One region of the Streptomyces sp. NPDC051582 genome, then DNA from elsewhere that is predicted to be linked to it. Evidence: riboswitches for the same ligand, from Rfam matches in the RefSeq annotation. Region 1 holds a riboswitch; each other region holds the start of a gene.
What was found. Region 1 has a riboswitch for cobalamin ahead of AB0M92_RS00485 (ribonucleoside-diphosphate reductase subunit alpha). Riboswitches for the same ligand answer to the same signal wherever they lie in the genome.

Region 1 (3,290 bases):
GAAGGGGATGGTGCGTACCGTCTCGTACAGCTTCCCGTTGGGCTCGCTGTGGACTTGCACAAGGCAGTTGTCCCGGTCGATGAGGAGGTAGACGGGAATGCCGGTCGCCGCGTACGCGCCGGGCTTCGCCTTGCGGTCGCGTGCGTCGGTGTCCGAGTCGTACGACGTAACCTCGACGACCATCAGGACAGGAGCCGGGTCGGCCCACTCCCCCTGCCCTTCGAATGCGCCATCCGGGGCAAGGGACGCATCCGGGCGTGCCCGACCCGAACGGTACTGCTCGACCTTCAGGCCGCGTTCCACGTGGAGCCAGACCTCGGGCCGGTGCTGCATACAGATGCGGGACAGCCACACGACGATTCGGTCGTGATCTCCGTCAGGCACCGCTTTGACCCCCAGCTTCCCGTCGATGAATTCCAACCGCAGCCCCTCCACCTCTCTGGCGCCTATGCGCGCAAGGGTCTCGAAGTCCTCGGTCAGCATCTGGGGCCGGTCTGTCATCACGGTCATGCCTCGCTCGCCCTTCTCGACGGTGCTGCCTCCGACGATAGTGCCGGGCACCGACACCCGTCCGGCACACTCGACCGCATGGACATCGTGATCAGGGAAGCGCTGGCGGCGGAGTACGGAGCGCTCGGGGACATCACCGCGCAGGCCTACCTCGGCGACGGGCTGCTCACCTTCGGCGAGGACGATCCGTACCTCGCGCGGCTGCGGGACGTGGCCGGGCGGGCGGCCGACGGGGTGATACTCGTCGCCGCCACCGGTGACGGCCGGCTCCTCGGGAGCGTGGCCTTCGCCGCGCCCGGGAGCCCGCTGTGCGACATCGCCGTGGCCGGCGAGGCCGAGTTCCGGATGCTGGCCGTCGCCCGGGAGGGCCGCGGGCGGGGCGCCGGGGAGGCGCTGGTACGGGCCTGCGTCGACCGTGCCCGTGCCATCGAGGGCGTACGGCGGCTCGTGCTGTCGACCACGCAGGACATGGTCGGCGCCCACCGGATCTACCAACGGCTCGGCTTCGTGCGCACGCCCGAACGGGACTGGGAGCCCGTTCCCGACCTCCCTCTGCTCACGTACGGTCTCGAACTGTAGCCACGCCGACACAACGCCGACACAACATCTAGGGGGTCGCACAGGAAGCGGCCCCCACATGTATGCTCGTGCTCGCTGTCGTCGCAGGGGAATCCGGTGCGAATCCGGAACTGTCCCGCAACGGTATGAAGTACACCCATTGGTGTCACCGCAAGTCCGAGGACCTGCCGACAGCGCGCCCGGCTCGACCGAACCGGGTGCCGATACGTCCGGGCCTCGCGGTTGGGCCGGTGGACGCCGCGCGGTGCTGCCCTGCCATGCCCGCGCGCGCCCGCTCGCGCCGACGCCGCAGGTGTCCCGGAGCCGAGCGAGGGAGAGCTCCCCCCGTGACCATCGCGCCTTCCGCACCGCGCGCCGAGTCCGACCCGTCCGACACCGGAATCGAGACCGGGGGACCTGGGGCCGCACTGCTGCGAACCCTCACCGAGCTGACGGCCGACCTCCCCGACACCGACCCGGGCCGGGTCGCCGCCGCCGCCCTGCGCGGCCGCAGCGCCGCGGCCGACGAGGCCGAACTGCGCGGCCTGGCCACGGAGGCCGCCGCCGGTCTCATCTCCGAGGACCCGGCGTACTCCCGGCTCGCCGCCCGGCTGCTGACGCTGGCCGTCGCCGAGGAGGCCGCGGGCCAGGGGGCCACCTCCTTCTCCGCCTCCGTCGCGGTCGGCCACCGCGAGGGCCTGATCGCGGACCGCACCGCCGAGTTCGTGGCGCTGCACGCGAGCCGTCTGAACGCGCTGGTCGAGCACACGCTCGCCGAGGGCGCCGACGACCGCTTCGGCTTCTTCGGCCTGCGCACCCTGCACAGCCGCTACCTGCTGCGCCACCCGATCACCCGCCAGGTCGTCGAGACCCCGCAGCACTTCATGCTGCGCGTGGCCTGCGGCCTCGCCGAGAACGACAGCGTCCAGGCCGTCGAGGAAGTGGCCTCGCTCTACCGGCTGATGAGCCGCCTCGACTACCTGCCGTCCTCCCCCACGCTCTTCAACTCCGGCACCCGGCACCCGCAGATGTCCTCCTGCTACCTGCTGGACTCCCCGCTGGACGAGCTCGACTCGATCTACGACCGCTACCACCAGGTCGCGCGCCTGTCCAAGCACGCCGGCGGCATCGGCCTCTCGTACTCCCGCATCCGCGCCCGCGGTTCGCTGATCCGCGGTACGAACGGCCACTCCAACGGCATCGTGCCGTTCCTGAAGACCCTCGACGCCTCCGTCGCCGCCGTGAACCAGGGCGGCCGCCGCAAGGGCGCCGCCGCCGTCTACCTGGAGACCTGGCACGCGGACATCGAGGAGTTCCTGGAGCTCCGCGACAACACGGGCGAGGACCAGCGCCGTACGCACAACCTGAACCTGGCGCACTGGGTGCCGGACGAGTTCATGCGCCGCGTGAACGCGGACGCCGACTGGTCGCTGTTCTCCCCGGCCGACGTGCCCGAGCTGGTCGACCTGTGGGGCGACGCGTTCGACGCCGCGTACCGCAAGGCCGAGGCGGCGGGCCTCGCCCGCAAGACCATGCCCGCCCGCGACCTGTACGGCCGGATGATGCGCACCCTCGCGCAGACCGGCCAGGGCTGGATGACCTTCAAGGACGCCTCCAACCGCACGGCGAACCAGACCGCCGAGCCGGGCACGGTCGTCCACTCCTCCAACCTGTGCACCGAGATCATCGAGGTCACCGACGACGGCGAGACGGCCGTCTGCAACCTCGGCTCGGTCAACATGGGCGCGTTCGTCATCGACACCGCCGGCGGCCGCGACATCGACTGGGAGCGCCTGGACGAGACCGTCCGCACCGCGGTCACCTTCCTCGACCGCGTCGTGGACATCAACTTCTACCCGACCGAGCAGGCGGGCCGCTCCAACGCCCGCTGGCGTCCGGTGGGCCTGGGCGCGATGGGCCTCCAGGACGTCTTCTTCAAGCTGAAGATGCCCTTCGACTCCCCCGAGGCGAAGGCCCTGTCCACCAAGCTCTCCGAGCGCATCATGCTGGCCGCGTACGAGGCCTCCTGCGACCTCGCCGAGCGCAGCGGCCCGCTCCCGGCCTGGGAGCAGACCCGCACCGCCCGCGGCGTCCTGCACCCCGACCACTTCGACGTGGAGCTGAACTGGCCCGAGCGCTGGGACGCCCTGCGCGCCCGGATCGCGAAGTCCGGCATGCGCAACTCCCTGCTCCTGGCCATCGCCCCGACGGCGACGATCGCC
Region 2 (3,290 bases), on a different contig from region 1:
GAGCACCTCGCGGATCTCGTCCTTGATCCGCTCCTCGTAGCCCGCGGTGTCGATGCGGCCGGCCCGCAGGTCGGCGCGGGCGGTGCGCAGCTCGTTCGTCTGGGGGAAGGAGCCGATGGTCGTCGTCGGCAGCAACGGCAGCCGCAGGAGGGCGCGCTGGGCCGCGGTGCGCTGCGGGTAGGACTGCGAACGCCGCCCGTCGGCATCGGTGATCGCGGCGGTACGGGCGCGCACGGCGGGGTCGTGGGTGATCGGGGAGGAGGCCCGGGAGGCCAGGTCGGCCCGGTTCGCCGCCAGTTGGGCGGCGATGGAGTCGGTGCCCCGGGCGAGTCCGCGGGCGAGCGTGGCGATTTCGGTGGTCTTCTGGCGGGCGAAGGCGAGCCAGCGCCGGATCTGCGGATCGATGTCCCGCTCGGCGTTCGCGTCGAGCGGGACGTGCAGGAGGGAGCAGGACGCGGCGACGTCCACCTGATCGGCGAGGCCCAGCAGGGTGCCGAGGGTCGTCAGGGACTTCTGGTGGTCGTTGATCCAGACGTTGCGGCCGTCGACCACGCCGGCGACCAGGCGCTTGCCGGGCAGTCCGCCGACGGCGGCGAGATCGGAGAGGTTCGCGGCGCCGCCGTCCGTGAAATCGAGGGCGAGGCCTTCGACCGGTGCCGCGGCCAGCACCGGGAGGGCGTCGCCGAGCCGGTCGAAATAGGAGGCGACGAGCAGCTTGGGCCGGTCGGTCGGTGCGCCGAGCTCGCGGTAGGCGCGTGCGGTGGCGTTCAGGTCGGCGGGGGTGCGGTCCTGGACCAGGGCCGGCTCGTCCAGCTGGACCCACTCGGCGCCGGCGGCGCGCAGCTCGGCCAGGACCTGGGCGTAGACGGGAAGGAGCCGGTCGAGCAGGGTGATCGGCTGGAAGTCGGCGGCCACGCCGGGCGCGGGCTTGGCCAGCAGCAGGTACGTGACGGGGCCGACGAGGACCGGGCGGGCGGTGTGCCCGAGCGCGAGGGCCTCCGTCAGCTCGGCCACCTGCCGGGTGGCATCGGCGGTGAACACGGTGTCCGGACCGAGCTCGGGGACCAGGTAGTGGTAGTTGGTGTCGAACCACTTGGTCATTTCGAGCGGGGCGGCGTCCTGGGTGCCGCGGGCCATCGCGAAGTAGCCGTCCAGCCGGTCGGCCCCGAAGGCCGCGCGGTGCCGCTCGGGTACGGCGCCGACCATGACGCTGGTGTCCAGGACGTGGTCGTAGTACGAGAAGTCACCGGTCGGAACCTCGGTGATGCCGTCGTCGGCCAGCTGCCGCCAGTTCGAACGGCGGAGTCCGGCGGCGGTCCGGTGGAGGGCGTCGGCGGTGACGAGCCCCTTCCAGTAGCCCTCGATCGCCTTCTTCAGTTCGCGGTTTCGACCCTGGCGGGGGTAGCCGTACACGGTGGCTCGTGCTGCGGCGGCTGCGGGCTCGGCTGTCACGGAACTCTCCTTCGCGAGATGTGTCCTGAACACCCCGGAGACGGGACGCGGACGCGAAGGAACGACAAATCGAGCGGGCCACCGGGACGGAGAACACCGCCACGCGTGCCGCTCGATATGTTCGCCGACCCGCCCACGAGGTCACCGGGATTTCCGCACGGGAATCGTCCGCGTACGGGCAACGGGCAGGTCTTCGGACTCGCGGGCACACCCGCCGGTCTCCCGGCGGGCACCTACTGGCCATCGCTTCCCAGGACCGATGTCCGGTCCCAGTGCGTATGACGGCGGTCGTTCCCGCTCACCGCTGCGGGGCAGTCCCGGATTCCCACCGGGTTCCCTCTTACGACGCATCCCGTCTGGAGGACGGGGCGAACCAGCTGCACCGGTCACCCTAGGACGCGAAATCGCCCAGCGGCGAGCCGCGTCCACCATTCGGACGAAGAAGTGAGACGCCGTGACCGGGGCGGCTCAGCCGACGCGGCCCGCGCGGCCCCTGACCTCTTGCGGGTCGCGAATCATGAGGGGCAGGGTGCCTTCATCGGCGAGCTGGGTGCCGATGTCGATGATCGACTGGTTCGAGCTGTGGAGCAGGAACCCCTGCTTGCCCCACGCGAAGACTTCCGGTGAGTGGACGTGGACCTGATAGGGAACCGGGACGAGGCCGCGGCGGAGGAGATCGCTGTTGAGGGCCTCCTGCCCCTCGCTCGCCGCGAACTGACTCGTACGGACCCAGCCGATCGGCCGGTCACCGGGGCCTGGCGCCGGCGCCGCCAGACTCAGCGCGTCCATCTGGTCCCGGATGGAGGGGAAGTGGCGGAGCGTCACCAGCTCCGGCAGGGCGGAGTCGAGACGGGTGCGGAGCTTGTCGAAGTGGTCGTCTCCGAACAGGAACACGATCGACCGGCCCTTCTGCCCGGGAGGCAGCCGGTTCAAGTGGTCGACGAGCTGCGCGATCACGGTGTCGTCGCGTTTGGAGTCGGCGGAGGAGAGGCCCGGGGTGGTCTCCACCACCATGTTGGGTGCCGGCGGAATGGGGCTGAGGTCCCGTTCGACGACGAGGGTGACCTTGGGGTGTGAGGACAGCTGCCGGATGATCTCGTCGCGCCGGGAACTGTCGTACCTCGTGTTGTGGTGGGTCTCCGACACGAAGACCACGAGCCGCTCGCCGACGGGTGCGCCGTGCAGGGCGAGCGCGCTCACGTCCTTGATGTCGACGTCGATGATCCAGTTGGTGGGGTGGTCGATCTTCTGATGGATGGGCATACCCCTGCGCTCCTGTTCCTCGGATCCGTGGCGCCGTCCGTGACGCGCGGGAGCGGGTGGTGCCGTCCCCCCCCGTGCGCGCCGCCATCACTTTCCTCCGGCCCGCACCGCCCGACAAGTACGTGCGCAGGAGCGGCGGTTGCGCGAGGGGGGCGTGCGTTCACGCAACGATCGGTGGGGCGAGGGGCCTCTCTCGTTCACCGCGGCGGGTGCTCAGGTGAGGACATCGGCGCCGATCAGCTCACGGCTGGCGTCCCACAGCCGTGCCGCGACGGAGGGGTCGGCCAAGTGGTTCCACACCGGTTCGCGTCGGGGCTCGCCGCGCAGGCCGAAGACGCGCGGTCCCCACAGCTGGCCCCCGCTCACACCCGGGTCGAGCACCGCCCGGACCGCGGGCCATGCGCCCGCGTCCTTGCCCTGGACGAGGAGGGCCGCGGGTGCCGCGCCGAGCCGTGCCCCGGCGCTTCGCACATGGACCGGGGGCCGCGACGGGGTGAGGGAGTCCAGCGCGCCGCCGGGATGGGCCACCACGCCGGCGACCGTGCTGCCGGCAGCACGCAGGCGGCGGTCGAGTT
Region 3 (3,290 bases), on a different contig from region 1:
CGTTGCCGACGGCGATCACGGAGCCCTCCAGCAGGCCGCGGTCACGCCAGACTTCGAGCGCGGCGGCGCTGCGCGTGGTCCCCGTCTTGGCGGCGAGGGCGGGCACGGCGGGGTCGGAGAGGGTGCAGATCACCTCGTTGCCGGCGGGCAGCCGCTTGCGGGTGACCCCGCTGGCGACCATCTGGACGTCGCAGAGGATCGGCGCGCCGGCGTGCAGCGCGGCCCGTGCGCGGAGCACGACCTCCGGGGTGTAGCCGAGGTCCTGGGGCAGGTCGGTCATTCCGCAGGCGTGAATCATGCGCACCGCGACCTGGGCGACGGAGGCGGGCAGCCCGGAGAGGTCCGCCTCGGCGCGGATCGTCGCAAAGGACTGGCGGTAGATGGCCGCGCCGTCCTTCTCGTACTCGAACACTGTGTACTCGCTCATTTCTTCGCTGCGTCGTGGGAGGTGGTGCGGCGTACGGCCGCGAGGGCCGCGGGAAGTTCGGAGGCCGGGAGGGCCCGGCGCGGTGCGTGTCCGGCCGCGGACAGGTCGTACCCTTCGGCGGTGGCGACCAGGTCCGCCCAGGCGGTGCCGCGGGGGTGCCCGCACCGGCGTTCGCAGCCGGACCAGTGCACGGGCAGCGGGCGGGTCCCCTGCGGGTGCGGTCGTCCCTGCGCCACGACGGCGCGCGCGTCGGCGCGTACGTCCGCACGGGACTTCGCACAACCGGGCCGCCCCGTACAGGCGGTGACGGACCGCCAGGGGTCGTCGGGGCCGGTCACGAGCCCGGCTTCGGTGAGGGCGGCGAGCGCGTCCTCGGCGGCTCCGGCGGCCAGGCCGGGGATGACGATCCCGCGCCAGGGGGTGAGGCGGACGCGGCCGGTGAGCCCGGCCAGTTCGCGCCACTGCGCGGTGGTCAGGCGGCCCAGCGGTGCGAACACGCTGAGCGCGGCGGCCCCGTCGGGCCCCTCGACCACGCCCGGTTCGGGGGCCGGTCCGCGCAGGGGGGCCGGGGCGTCCCGCACGGCGGAGGCCGGGATCCCGGCGGCGGCCAGCCGGACGGCCAACTCATCGGCAGACAGAGCCTGTTCGGCGGGCAGCTCCGACACCCGCCAGGCCCGGGTGCCCGCTTCCCGCACCGCGTCGAGGAAGTACTCGGCGGCCACGAGCGCGGACCGCGCCGCGTCGGCGGAACCCACCAGCAGCGCGTCCGCCGGGTCGGCGGTCCACAGCAGCGCCCGGTCCCCGCCCCCGCCTCGGACGGCGGTCAGGTTCACATCGCCGTCGAGCGAGGTCACGTCGCCGCGGCCGTCGTCGAGGGCGAACAGGAAGCGCCCCGACAGGCCGGCCGCCGGCGCGCTCGCGCACAGCAGCCGGTCCAGCTCCGCGACCCAGGGGGCCACGTCGGGCAGGGCGCGCCGGTCCAGGCCGGTCAGCGGCGAGGCGACGATGTTGCGGACCCGCTCGTGGGTGGGGGCGGGCAGCAGTCCGGCGCGCACGAGCACGGCCTGCAGTTCGCCGCCGCAGCTCGCGCCGAGCCCCCGCAATTGCGCGTTGCCGCGCGAGGTGAGGTCGATGTGCCCGTCACCGAGCCGGTCCGCCGCGTCGGCCAGCAGCAGGGCCGCGGCCGCGTCGAGCATCCCGCCGGGTATCCGGATCCGGGCCAGGTACCCGTCGTCCGCCGCGTGCAGCCTCAGCGCACCGGGGCAGGCGTCACCGCGGTCACGTATGACCGGTTCGTCCCGCACTGCGGCGGAAGGGGGCTGGGGCGGCATGGCGGCGAGCATACCCACGATTCCCCGAACTCGACCTGTGTCCGTCACCACCCGCCCCCTGCGCCCCATGCTCCGCCCGACCTGCCCCGATCCGCTCCCCGTGCGCGGACCACCCCCACTCCCGGCCAGGGAGAACGCCACCTAAGATGACCACCGGCGGAGCCACGTGGCCCGCTGGGAGGAAGCCCGGTGCGAATCCGGCGCGGTCCCGCCACTGTGAACCCGCGGAGCGATCCGCCGGGTGAGTCAGGAACTCCCGCTGTCCACACTGCCCGGGGCGCGGAAACCCCGAGGAAGGCATGCCGCCGCATGATCCTGCTGCTGTCGACGTCCGACACCGATCTGCTCAGCGCCCGCGCCGCGGACGGCCCCGTGCCGTACCGGTTCGCGAACCCCTCCCGCCTTCCCCTCGACGACCTCCCCGCCCTGCTCGACGGCGTCGACCTGGTCGTCGTACGCCTCCTCGGCGGCCTGCGCGCCTGGCAGGAAGGCCTCGACCTGCTGCTGGCGCCGGCGCAGACCCGCCCGGTGGTCGTCCTCACCGGCGAACAGGCCCCGGACGCCCAGCTGATGGAGGCCTCCACGGTCCCGATCGGCATCGCGGCCGAGGCGCACGGCTACCTCGCGCACGGCGGCCCCGCCAACCTGGACCAGCTGGCCCGCTTCCTCTCCGACACCGTGCTGCTGACCGGCCACGGCTTCGAGCCGCCCGCCGCCGCGCCCACCTGGGGCCCGCTGGAGCGCACGCCGGTGCGCCCGTACGGCCCGCGCATCGCGGTGCTGTACTACCGAGCCCATCAGATGAGCGGCAACACGGCCTTCGTGCACGCGCTGTGCGACGCGATCGTGGAGAGCGGCGGCACGCCCGTACCGCTGTACGTGTCCTCCCTGCGCGCGCCCGAGCCGGAGCTGATCGCCGAACTGGAGTCGGCGGACGCGATCGTGACCACGGTGCTCGCGGCCGGCGGCACCAAGCCCGCCACCGCCTCGGCCGGCGGCGACGACGAGTCCTGGGACGCGGGCGCGCTCGCCGGGCTCGGCGTGCCGATCCTCCAGGCCCTGTGCCTGACCGGCTCGCGCAGTACCTGGGAGGAGAACGACGAGGGCCTCTCCCCGCTCGACGCCGCGACGCAGGTCGCCGTCCCCGAGTTCGACGGCCGCCTGATCACCGTCCCGTTCTCCTTCAAGGAGCTCGACGAGGACGGGCTGCCGGCGTACGTGGCCGACCCCGAGCGCGCCGCCCGCGTCGCCGGGATCGCCGTCCGGCACGCCCGGCTGCGGCACATCGAGCGCCGCGACAAGAAGGTCGCGCTCGTCCTGTCCGCGTACCCCACCAAGCACTCCCGCATCGGCAACGCGGTCGGCCTCGACACCCCGGCCAGCGCCGTGGAGCTGCTGCGCACGCTCATCGCGGGCGGCTACGACTTCGGTCCCGTCGAGGACATCCCGGGCCTGGTCTCCGGCGACGGCGACGAGCTGATCCGTGCCCTGATCGAGGCCGGCGGCCACGACCAGGACTGGCTGACCGAGGA
Region 4 (3,290 bases), on a different contig from region 1:
GGCGCGGAACCGCGGGTCTTCCTCGCCTTCAGCAACGGCGCTCAGAGCTGCGTGGTGTCCGCACGGGCGAAGGACGTGCGGGCGCTGTGCCGGCAGCTGGTCGCCCTGGTGCCCCGGGGCGAGGAGCAGCGGCACTACGACCTCGACGCCGAGCTGAGCACCCTGCTGCCCCGGTAAGTTACCCGTTGGTGGGTTTTCTTCTGTTTTGAGCGGTTTTAGGTGCAACCATGAGCCTGCCGGGGAGTGTCTTCAGCAGTGACACCGGTCCCCGCCTCTGAAGAATCAGGGGGACGTCATGAACCACCTCCGCCGCCGGCAGCTCGTGGCCCTCGCCACGGGTGTGCTGCTCACCGCCGGGATCACCCTCGCCGCTCCGGCCTCGGCCGTGGTGCGGCCCACGCCGCTCGTCGTGAACGCCCGCTGGGGCGGGCACTGCACGTACGACCGCATCGTCATCGACCTGCGGGGATACGTTCCCGGGGCCACCGTCACCCGCGTCCCCCGGCTGGTCCACGACGGGTCCGGCGCGCCCGTCCCGCTGGCCGGGAAGTACTTCCTCCAGATCCGGCTGCATCCCGCCGCGGCCCACGACCGCGCGGGCGCCGGCACCTACCGCGGACCACGGTTGGTCGAGATCCACCTGCCGCAGCTGAAGGGCCTGGCCCTGACCGGCGATTTCGAGGGGTACGTGACCTTCGGCGCCGCGTTCGGCGCCAAGCCCTCCGTCAGCTCGTTCACGCTGCACGCGCCGGAACGCCTCGTGCTGGACGTCGCCCACCGCAACGTCTGCCGGTGACGGTCACGGTCACGGTCCTACCGGTGCTCGGGGTTCGGGAAGTCGAAGCGGCAGCCGGCGTCCCACTCCGAGCGCTGGTTGCCGTGCGCCGGAACGCCGCCCGCGCGCTTGAGCAGGGCGGCCAGGTGCATGAGGTTCCATGACATGAAGGTCGTGTTGCGGTTGGTGAAGTCGTTCTCGGGGCCGCCCGAGCCGGGGTCGAGGTACGAGGGCCCGGGCCCGGCCTCACCGATCCAGCCCGCGTCGGCCTGGGGCGGGATCGCGTAGCCGAGGTGCTGGAGGCTGTAGAGGATGTTCATGGCGCAGTGCTTGACGCCGTCCTCGTTGCCGGTGACGAGCGCGCCGCCGACGCGGCCGTAGAAGGCGTACTGACCGTGCTCGTTCAGGATCGAGGAGCAGGCGTAGAGCCGCTCGATGACCTGCTTCATGACGGAGCTGTTGTCACCGAGCCAGATCGGGCCGCACAGCACGAGGATGTCGGCGTCCATGATCTGGCTGTACAGGACGGGCCACTGGTCGGCTTCCCAGCCGTGCTCGGTCATGTCCGGCCAGACACCGGTGGCGATGTCGTGGTCGACGGCCCGGATGAGCGAGGTCCGCGCACCGGCCGCCTCCATGACGGCGCGGCTGCGGGCGATCAGCCCCTCGGTGTTGCTGGTTTCCGGCGAGCGCTTGAGGGTGCAGTTGACGTAGACGGCGGTCAGGTCTGAGTAGTCGTAGTCGTCGGCCACCCCGCCAGCCTGCGGGCCGCCTGCGGGGGCCGCCAGCGGGCCGCACCCGTTCGGGCACGGGGCGTGCGGACACGGGACGTTCGGACCGGATTGGTGCAGGTCCGTCCGTCCGACTAGGGTCAACGGGCCTTGGTGTACGGGAAACCGGTGGAAGACCGGTGCGGCCCTCGCCACTGTGAACGGGAAGTCCGGCTCCACTCTTTCGGGAAGCCACTGGGCGGCGCGGGAAGTTCCGCACCGCCCGGGAAGGCGGGGCCAGGGCATCAGCACCCGTGAGCCAGGAGACCGGCCGGGGCGCGTTGTCCATCCACGAGGTGCTGGAGAGGTCTCCCCACTCATGCATATAGCCGAGGGCTTCCTGCCCCCTTTGCACGCGGTCGCCTGGGGCGCCGCGTCCGCTCCGTTCGTCGTCCACGGTGTCCGCGCCCTCACCCGTGAGGTGAAGGCGAACCCGGAGAGCACGCTGCTGCTCGGGGCGTCGGGAGCATTCACTTTCGTCCTGTCCGCCCTGAAGATCCCGTCGGTGACGGGCAGCTGTTCGCACCCCACCGGGACCGGGCTCGGGGCGATCCTGTTCCGGCCGCCGATCATGGCGGTGCTCGGCACGATCACCCTGCTCTTCCAGGCGCTGCTGCTGGCACACGGCGGGCTGACCACCCTCGGCGCGAACGTGTTCTCGATGGCGATCGCCGGGCCGTGGGCGGGGTACGGGGTGTACCTGCTGCTGAAGCGCTTCGACGTGCCGCTGATGGTGACCGTCTTCTTCGGCGCGTTCTTCGCCGACCTGGTCACGTACTGCGTGACGTCCGTGCAGCTGGCGCTGGCCTTCCCGGACCCGGGCACCGGGTTCGCGGGCGCGCTCGTGAAGTTCGGCGGCATCTTCGCGGTGACCCAGATCCCGCTCGCGGTGAGCGAGGGGCTGCTGACCGTGCTCGTGATGCGGCTGCTGATGCAGTCGAGCAAGTCGGACCTGGTCCGGCTGGGCGTCGCGAAGCTCACCGGCCGCAGCGAGCAGAAGGCGGCCGCGTGATGGGCATGAGCCGGAATTCCAAGATCAACGGCCTGCTGCTGCTCCTGGTGGCGGCGCTGGCCGTACTGCCGATCGCGCTGGGCATGGGAGAGGGCAAGGAGGAGCCGTTCGCGGGCGCCGACGCGCAGGCGGAAACGGCGATCACCGAGCTCAAGCCGGACTACGAGCCGTGGTTCTCGCCGCTGTACGAACCCCCCTCCGGGGAGGTGGAGTCGGCCCTGTTCGCCCTCCAGGCGGCCCTGGGCGCGGGCGTGCTCGCCTACTACTTCGGCGTCCGCAAGGGCCGCCGTCAGGCCGCCGCGGCCGGTGCTGCCGCGGCCGCGCCGGACACCACCGCCTCGGAGTCGTAGACGGTGCTGCCGATCGACGTGGCGGCGCACGGCAGCCGGTGGCGGCGCCGGCATCCGCTGGAGAAGGCCCTGCTGGGGCTCGGGCTGACGGTCACCGCCGTGTGCCTGCCGCCCTGGCCCGGCGGCCCGCTGGTCGCCGCCGCCACGCTCGCCGTGCTGCTCGGCCCGGCCGGTGTGGCCGGGCGGCAGCTGTGGCGGGCCTTCCGGATACCGCTGGGCTTCTGCTTCACCGGCGCGCTGCCGCTGCTGGTCGCCGTCGGCGGCCCGGCCGGGTTCGTCTCGCTCGCGCCCGACGGCCCCCGGCACGCCGCCGAGCTGCTGCTGCGGACCTCGGCGGCCTCCCTGGGCGTGCTGCTGTTCGCCTTCACCACGCCCGTCTCGGA

Region 2: it holds a riboswitch for cobalamin, as region 1 does, so the genes downstream of both, metE (5-methyltetrahydropteroyltriglutamate--homocysteine S-methyltransferase) here and AB0M92_RS00485 (ribonucleoside-diphosphate reductase subunit alpha) in region 1, are expected to answer to the same signal.
Region 3: it holds a riboswitch for cobalamin, as region 1 does, so the genes downstream of both, cobN (cobaltochelatase subunit CobN) here and AB0M92_RS00485 (ribonucleoside-diphosphate reductase subunit alpha) in region 1, are expected to answer to the same signal.
Region 4: it holds a riboswitch for cobalamin, as region 1 does, so the genes downstream of both, AB0M92_RS06765 (energy-coupling factor ABC transporter permease) here and AB0M92_RS00485 (ribonucleoside-diphosphate reductase subunit alpha) in region 1, are expected to answer to the same signal.

The regions. Positions count from the first base shown of each region.
Region 1 covers NZ_JBFAZJ010000001.1:98,506-101,795, forward strand. The annotation lists gene AB0M92_RS00475 (Uma2 family endonuclease) at 1-510, opposite strand, end outside; gene AB0M92_RS00480 (GNAT family N-acetyltransferase) at 589-1,089, shown strand; cobalamin riboswitch at 1,135-1,276, shown strand; gene AB0M92_RS00485 (ribonucleoside-diphosphate reductase subunit alpha) at 1,422-3,290, shown strand, end outside.
Region 2 covers NZ_JBFAZJ010000006.1:187,627-190,916, reverse strand. The annotation lists gene metE (5-methyltetrahydropteroyltriglutamate--homocysteine S-methyltransferase) at 1-1,452, opposite strand, end outside; cobalamin riboswitch at 1,619-1,845, opposite strand; gene AB0M92_RS11155 (hypothetical protein) at 1,921-2,715, opposite strand; gene AB0M92_RS11150 (SDR family NAD(P)-dependent oxidoreductase) at 2,929-3,290, opposite strand, start outside.
Region 3 covers NZ_JBFAZJ010000034.1:44,383-47,672, reverse strand. The annotation lists gene AB0M92_RS32715 (precorrin-8X methylmutase) at 1-427, opposite strand, end outside; gene cobG (precorrin-3B synthase) at 424-1,758, opposite strand; cobalamin riboswitch at 1,898-2,035, shown strand; gene cobN (cobaltochelatase subunit CobN) at 2,068-3,290, shown strand, end outside.
Region 4 covers NZ_JBFAZJ010000003.1:260,049-263,338, forward strand. The annotation lists gene AB0M92_RS06750 (SsgA family sporulation/cell division regulator) at 1-177, shown strand, start outside; gene AB0M92_RS06755 (hypothetical protein) at 296-796, shown strand; gene AB0M92_RS06760 (flavodoxin family protein) at 814-1,527, opposite strand; cobalamin riboswitch at 1,641-1,836, shown strand; gene AB0M92_RS06765 (energy-coupling factor ABC transporter permease) at 1,865-2,557, shown strand; gene AB0M92_RS06770 (energy-coupling factor ABC transporter substrate-binding protein) at 2,563-2,907, shown strand; gene cbiQ (cobalt ECF transporter T component CbiQ) at 2,911-3,290, shown strand, end outside.